2 regions of the Streptomyces sp. NPDC006711 genome follow, and region 2 is predicted to be linked to the other one. Evidence: riboswitches for the same ligand, from Rfam matches in the RefSeq annotation. Region 2 holds a riboswitch; the other holds the start of a gene.
The links. Region 2 has a riboswitch for glycine ahead of gcvP (aminomethyl-transferring glycine dehydrogenase). Riboswitches for the same ligand answer to the same signal wherever they lie in the genome.
Positions count from the first base shown of each region.

Region 1: it holds a riboswitch for glycine, as region 2 does, so the genes downstream of both, gcvT (glycine cleavage system aminomethyltransferase GcvT) here and gcvP (aminomethyl-transferring glycine dehydrogenase) in region 2, are expected to answer to the same signal.

Region 1 is NZ_JBIAGO010000015.1:95,696-99,090, forward strand. Features, by position in the region: gene ACFYM2_RS25985 (enhanced serine sensitivity protein SseB) at 1-525, opposite strand, end outside; gene ACFYM2_RS25990 (AAA family ATPase) at 665-1,330, opposite strand; glycine riboswitch at 1,684-1,781, shown strand; gene gcvT (glycine cleavage system aminomethyltransferase GcvT) at 1,935-3,062, shown strand; gene gcvH (glycine cleavage system protein GcvH) at 3,163-3,395, shown strand, end outside.
Region 2 is NZ_JBIAGO010000006.1:9,624-13,018, forward strand. Features, by position in the region: gene ACFYM2_RS14555 (DNA polymerase IV) at 1-847, shown strand, start outside; gene ACFYM2_RS14560 (PRC-barrel domain-containing protein) at 757-1,140, opposite strand; glycine riboswitch at 1,277-1,384, shown strand; gene gcvP (aminomethyl-transferring glycine dehydrogenase) at 1,579-3,395, shown strand, end outside.

The DNA of each region.
Region 1 (3,395 bases), on a different contig from region 2:
GGTCGCATCGAACTCCTCGGCCGCGACGCCGAGGAATCGCACCGGGTCCTCCTGCCAGTCCGGCTCGAAGAGGCGTACCCGGGCGCCGGACGCGGGTCCGTCGAGTGCGGTACGCCCGGTACGGCACAGCTCGGCCACGGCCGGCGGGGGCAGCGGCATGCCGACGGTGCCCTCGGGGTTGACCACGATGCCGAGCTGCGGCGGGAGCCCGCGCGCGAACTCGACGGCGGGCGCCACCGCGAACGACATATGGGCGCCTACGCACTGCATGAACTGCTGCTCGGAGCTGTAGACGGGGACATAGGGGGCGCCGTTCAGCTCCAGGGTGGGCAGGTCGAGGTCGGTGCTGTCCTGGCTGCCGCCGTTGGGCAGCGGCACCCACACCGCGTTGCGGCCCAGGACCTCTATCAGGCGCGGACCCGCGTCGGGCTGCCCGACGGCCGCGGCCAGCACCTCTTCGAGCTCGTTGCCCGGCCAGCCTCCGCCGCCGTGCGGATGCGCGAACACCTGCTCCGGAAAGTTCATGTGCCGTCCCTCTCCCCCGACTGTCCCCGACCCCCGCCGCGTGCCCGGCTCCTGCGCGGCCGTGCACCTCGACCCTAACGCCGCACCCCTGGCCGGAAGAAAGCCGGCGGGGCCAGGGCCCGGCGCACGCCCGCGCGCCTCACTCGGTGAAGCCGATCCGTCGCAGCACGGAGGCCGACTCCCGGTCGAGCAGGACGGCGCTCGCGCAGCCGGTCGGCAGCCGCCCGGCCTCGACCTGGGCGATCAGGCGGCGGGCGGCGCCGCGGTGCCGGGCGAAGGCGTACGCCGACACCCAGCGGCCCCGCGCGGCCTGACCCTCAAGAGCGGTGCCGGCCGGCACGTCGAGCACGACCAGACGCAGCGCGCGTCCCCTGCGCCGCGCGCCCCGCCCCAGCCAGTGCCGCACCCACGCCTGGGTGCCGCAGTCGTGCACGACGAGGCTGTCGCCCGAGCGCAGCGCCCACCAGGTCCGCGCGAAGTGCGCGGTGCGGGTGAGCGGGCGGTACAGGAGGTAGGGGATGCCGGGCAGTGCGCGCTGCCAGGCGAGCCGGGTGTCCTGGGAGTCGATCCTGCGGTCGGTGACGGCGCGGCGCATCAGGGTCGTCTTGCCGCTGCCGGGCAGGCCGGACACCACGACGACGTCACCCGCGTCGAACAGGAGCTCCGGCGGGGTGAGCCCGGGCCGCCCCCGCAGATCCCATACCGTCCCGAACGCCTCGGGTACTTCCGGCACCTCAGGCACCCCGGGCACACCGGGCACCTCCAGCACCTCCAGCACCCCCGGCACCCTGGGCACACCGGGCACCTCCAGCACCCCCGGCACCCTGGGCACACCGGGCACCTCCAGCACCTCCGGCACCCTGGGCACACCGGGCACCTCCAGCACCCCCGGCACCTCATTCACCTCCGGCACCCCCGGCCCCGGCCGCCCCGAGCGCTCCCGGCGCGCCGCCGGTACCGTCGGCCTCGCCTCCGGGCCGTCCGGCGCGGACACCTCCCGCACCCGCCCGGTCCTGTGCTCCGCCGTCATGGCACTCCCCCCTGTTCGCTCCCGCTTTCCTTGCCCAGGGAGTGTAAAGAGCCGGTAATGGGTCACCGGCGATGTGCCGTCCTCGGGATGCGTGCAATGATGTGCGCGCCAACTGCATACCGGCCGTTCGAATCCGCGCGGGAGAGTCCTCAGCAGCTGTGAGCTGGGGCGCCGAAGGAGCAAGTTCCTCCCTTGAATCTCTCAGGCCCCGTACCGCGCGGGTGAGGCAGATCTGAAAAGCGGGCCGTCCCCTGCCGGGCGGTCCCACCCAAGGTGCAAGCCGAGCCGCGCAGCGCGCGCCGGTGAACCTCTCAGGTTCCGATGACAGATGGGGAGGATGTCCTCGACCGTCATGCCCCGGGACCTTGGAGCACCATCCATGAGCAACGCCCCCCGCCTCACCTCCCTCGATGCCCTGCATCGATCGCTGGGCGCCACGATGACCGACTTCGCGGGCTGGGACATGCCGCTGCGGTACGGGAGCGAGCGCGACGAGCACAACGCCGTACGGACCCGCGCCGGACTCTTCGACCTCTCCCACATGGGCGAGATCACCGTCACGGGCCCCGAGGCCATGAAGGCGCTGAACTACGCGCTCGTCGGCAACATCGCCACCATCGGCGTGGGCCGCGCCCGCTACACGATGATCTGCCAGGAGGACGGCGGCATCGTCGACGACCTGATCGTCTACCGCTTGGGCGAGACCGAGTACATGGTGGTCGCCAACGCGGGCAACGCTCAGATCGTGCTGGACGCGATCACCGAGCGCGCGGCCGGCTTCGACGCCGAGGTCCGCGACGACCGCGACGCCTACGCGCTGATCGCGGTCCAGGGCCCCGAGTCCCCCGGCATCCTGAAGTCCGTGACGGACGCCGACCTGGACGGCCTGAAGTACTACGCGGGCCTGCCCGGCACCGTCGCGGGTGTCCCCGCGCTCATCGCCCGCACCGGCTACACCGGCGAGGACGGCTTCGAGCTGTTCGTGGCGCCCGAGCACGCCGAGCGGCTGTGGCGCGCGCTGACCGAGGCCGGAGCGGACGCGGGCCTTGTGCCGTGCGGCCTGTCCTGCCGCGACACGCTGCGCCTGGAAGCGGGCATGCCGCTGTACGGGCACGAGCTGACGACCGCGCTCACCCCCTTCGACGCCGGTCTCGGCCGGGTCGTGAAGTTCGAGAAGGACGGCGACTTCGTGGGCCGCGCCGCTCTGGAGGCCGCCGCCGAGAAGGCCGGCGCGAACCCGCCGCGCAAGCTGGTCGGCCTGATCGCCGAGGGCCGCCGGGTGCCGCGCGCCGGGTTCGCCGTGGTCGCCGCGGGCGGGGCCGGCGGCGAGACCGTGGGCGAGGTCACCTCGGGCGCGCCGTCGCCGACGCTGGGCAAGCCGATCGCCATGGCCTACGTGGACGCGGCGTACGCCGAGCCGGGCACGGCCGGGGTCGGCATCGACATCCGCGGGACGCACGAGCCCTACGAGGTCGTAGCCCTCCCCTTCTACAAGCGCCAGAAGTGACGCGCGTCCTTCTTCCGCTCCCCCTCTCGCCTCCCGCCTTCCGCGACACGTCACGAGACCCCGTCAGCAGCACTCCCCCGCGTACAGGAGAATTCAGGTCATGAGCAACCCCCAGCAGCTGCGCTACAGCAAGGAGCACGAGTGGCTGTCGGACGCCGAGGACGGCGTCTCGACGGTCGGCATCACGGAGCACGCGGCCAACGCGCTCGGTGACGTCGTGTTCGTACAGCTTCCCGAGGTGGGTGACACGGTGACCGCGGGCGAGACCTGCGGCGAGCTGGAGTCCACCAAGTCGGTCAGCGACCTGTACTCCCCGGTCACGGGCGAGGTCGT
Region 2 (3,395 bases):
GACCGAGGTGGGGCGGCTCGCGGAGCGGTGCGTGGGCCGGCTGCGGGCCTCCGGCCACTCCGGGCGCACCATCGTGCTGAAGGTCAGACGTTTCGACTTCTCGACGCTGACGAGGTCCGAGACGCTGCGCGGGCCGACGGACGACCTCGCGGTGGTGCGGGAGGCGGCCGGGCGGCTGCTCGACTCGGTGGACACCACGGGCGGGGTGCGGCTGCTCGGGGTGGGGGTGACCGGCCTCGCCGACTTCACGCAGGAGGACCTTTTCGCGCAGGCGGCGGGGGACCGAGCGGCGCAGGAGCAGCCCGAGCGGGAGGAGGCGGCGGCCGCCGCCGAGACGGAGACCGTGGAGGACCCGGCCCAGCGCCGCTGGCTGGCCGGGCACGACGTGCGGCACAGCGAGTACGGACCGGGCTGGGTGCAGGGCAGCGGTGTGGGGCGCGTCACCGTGCGCTTCGAGACGCCCACGTCACGGGCACCGGGGCGGGTGCGGACGTTCAGGGTGGACGATCCCGGGCTCACAGCCGGGGAGCCGCTGGCCCTGGTGGAGCCGGCGGAGACCTCGCAGCACCCCCCGGACGGGCCGGCTCTCCCCGGCCCCGACGGGCGGACCGAGGGCGGGCCTGGGCCCAAGAGCGGGCCCCGGACCGAGGGCGGGCCCCGGACCGAGGAGGGACCCCGGACCGAGGAGGGACCCCGGCCCAAGAGCGGGTCCCGGCGCGAAAGCGGGCCCCCGCCCGAGGACAGCGGCGGGAGGGGTCAGATGTCGCCTCCCGCGAGCCGGCCGAAGTCGCGGTCGGAGGGCGGCGGGCCGGGATCGGGGGAGGGGGCGGAGATGTCCAGACCGTAGTGGTGGTAGAGCTGGAGTTCCTGCTCCGGGGAGAGGTGGCGGCCCACGCCGAAGTCAGGCGCTTCCTTGATCAGGCTGCGCTCGAAGGGGACGTGCAGCGCCTCGTCGACCAGGGTGCTGGGGTCCAGGGGGACGAAGGCGTCCCGGCTGAACAGGCCGGTGCGCACGGCGGCCCACTCCGGTGCGCCCGTCGCGTCGTCGAGGTAGACCTCGTCCACCGTTCCGATCTTGCGTCCATTGCGGTCGTACGCCTTGCGGCCGATCAGGCTGCGCGGATCGATATCGGTCTGCACGGTCCCTCCAACTGGTCGCAACCGGTGACAACTGCTCCATAAGCACTACAAAAGTGCACATCGCGAGGGTTGGCCACTCGAGGCAGTTGAACAAAGAATCGGCTCGGAGCGCGCTGGTAGGCTGGCGAACGGCTGCTGACCCCGTGCGGGAGAGCCCTCCGGCGTACTCGACGAGTCGCCCGGTGGGCGCCGAAGGAGCAAATCCTCCCCGGAATCTCTCAGGCCCACGGACCGCACGGACGAGGTCACTCTGGAAAGCAGGACGGGGAACGCGCGGGCACCACTGCCCGGGCACATCCTTTCCTCACCGACGGTGAAAACCGGGTCGCCCCCATGCGTCCCGGTGAAGCTCTCAGGTTGAGATGACAGAGGGGGAGGCCGTCCGGGTACCCGCGCCGTGGTACCCCTCGCAGGTCGTGCGACCAGGAGGCCTTCGTAATGACCGCCAACCGCATTCCGCTCAGCCAGCTGGAGCGTGGCATTCCGTTCGAGCAGCGCCACATCGGGCCCGACGCCGAGGCCCAGGCCAAGATGCTCGCCCAGGTCGGATACGGCTCGCTCGACGAGCTGACCGCCGCCGCCGTCCCCGACGTCATCAAGAGCACGGAGGCGCTGGGCCTGCCCGAGGCGCGGACCGAGGCCGAAGTGCTCGCCGAACTGCGCCGGCTCGCCGATCGCAACCAGGTGCTCGCGCCCATGATCGGCCTCGGCTACTACGGCACCTTCACGCCGCCGGTCATCCTGCGCAATGTGATGGAGAACCCCGCCTGGTACACGGCGTACACGCCCTACCAGCCGGAGATCTCGCAGGGCCGCCTCGAGGCGCTGCTCAACTTCCAGACCATGGTCGCCGAGCTGACCGGCCTGCCGACCTCCGGCGCCTCGCTGCTCGACGAGGGCACCGCGGCGGCCGAAGCCCTCGCCCTGTCGCGGCGCGTCGGCAAGGTCAAGGGCGGTGTCTTCCTCATCGACGCCGACACCCTGCCGCAGACGATCGCCGTGATCCAGACGCGCGCGGAGCCGACCGGCGTCGAGGTCGTCGTCGCCGACCTGAGCGAGGGCATCCCCGCCGAGATCGCCGAGCGCGGTGTCTTCGGCGTGCTGCTCCAGTACCCCGGCGCCTCCGGCCAGGTCCGCGACCTCAAGCCGGTCATCGACGCCGCCCACGAGCTGGGCGCGATCGTCACCGTCGCCGCCGACCTGCTCGCGCTCACCCTGCTCGCCTCGCCCGGCTCCCTCGGCGCCGACATCGCCGTCGGCACCACCCAGCGCTTCGGCGTCCCGATGGGCTTCGGCGGCCCGCACGCCGGATTCATGGCGGTCCAGGAGAAGTTCGCCCGCAGCCTGCCCGGCCGTCTCGTCGGCGTCTCCGTCGACGCCGACGGCAACAAGGCCTACCGCCTTGCCCTGCAGACCCGCGAGCAGCACATCCGCCGCGAGAAGGCGACCAGCAACATCTGCACCGCGCAGGTGCTGCTCGCCGTCATGGCGGGGATGTACGCCGTCTACCACGGCCCGGACGGTCTGCGCCAGATCGCCCGGCGCACCCACCGCTACGCCGTGCTGCTCGCCGAGGGCCTGCGGGCCGCCGGCGTCGACGTCGTCCACGAGGCCTACTTCGACACCCTGACCGTGCGCGTGCCCGGCCGCGCCGCCAAGGCCGTCGCCGCCGCCCGCGAAGGCGGGGTCAACCTCCACCAGGTCGACGCGGACACCGTCTCCCTCTCCTGTGACGAGACCACCACGCGGGCCCAACTGGCCGCCGTCTGGGGCGCGTTCGGGACCGGCGCCGATGTGGACGCGCTGGACGCCACGGCCGCGGACACCCTGCCGGACGCCTTGCTGCGCACCGATGATTTCCTGACCCACCCGGTCTTCCACCAGCACCGCTCCGAGACCGCGATGCTGCGGTACCTGCGCAAGCTCGCCGACCGCGACTACGCGCTCGACCGCGGCATGATCCCGCTCGGCTCCTGCACCATGAAGCTGAACGCGACGACCGAGATGGAGCCGGTGACCTGGCCCGAGTTCGGGCAGATCCACCCCTTCGCGCCGGTCGAGCAGGCCGCCGGCTACCTCACCCTCATCCGCGAGCTGGAGGAGCGCCTGGCCGAGGTCACTGGGTACGACGCGGTGTCCATCCAGCCCAACGCCGGCTCCCAGGGCGAGCTCGCCGGCCTGCTCGCGGTGCGCGCCTACCACCGCGCCAACGGCGACACCCAGCGCACCGTCTGCCTCATCCCCTCCTCCGCGCA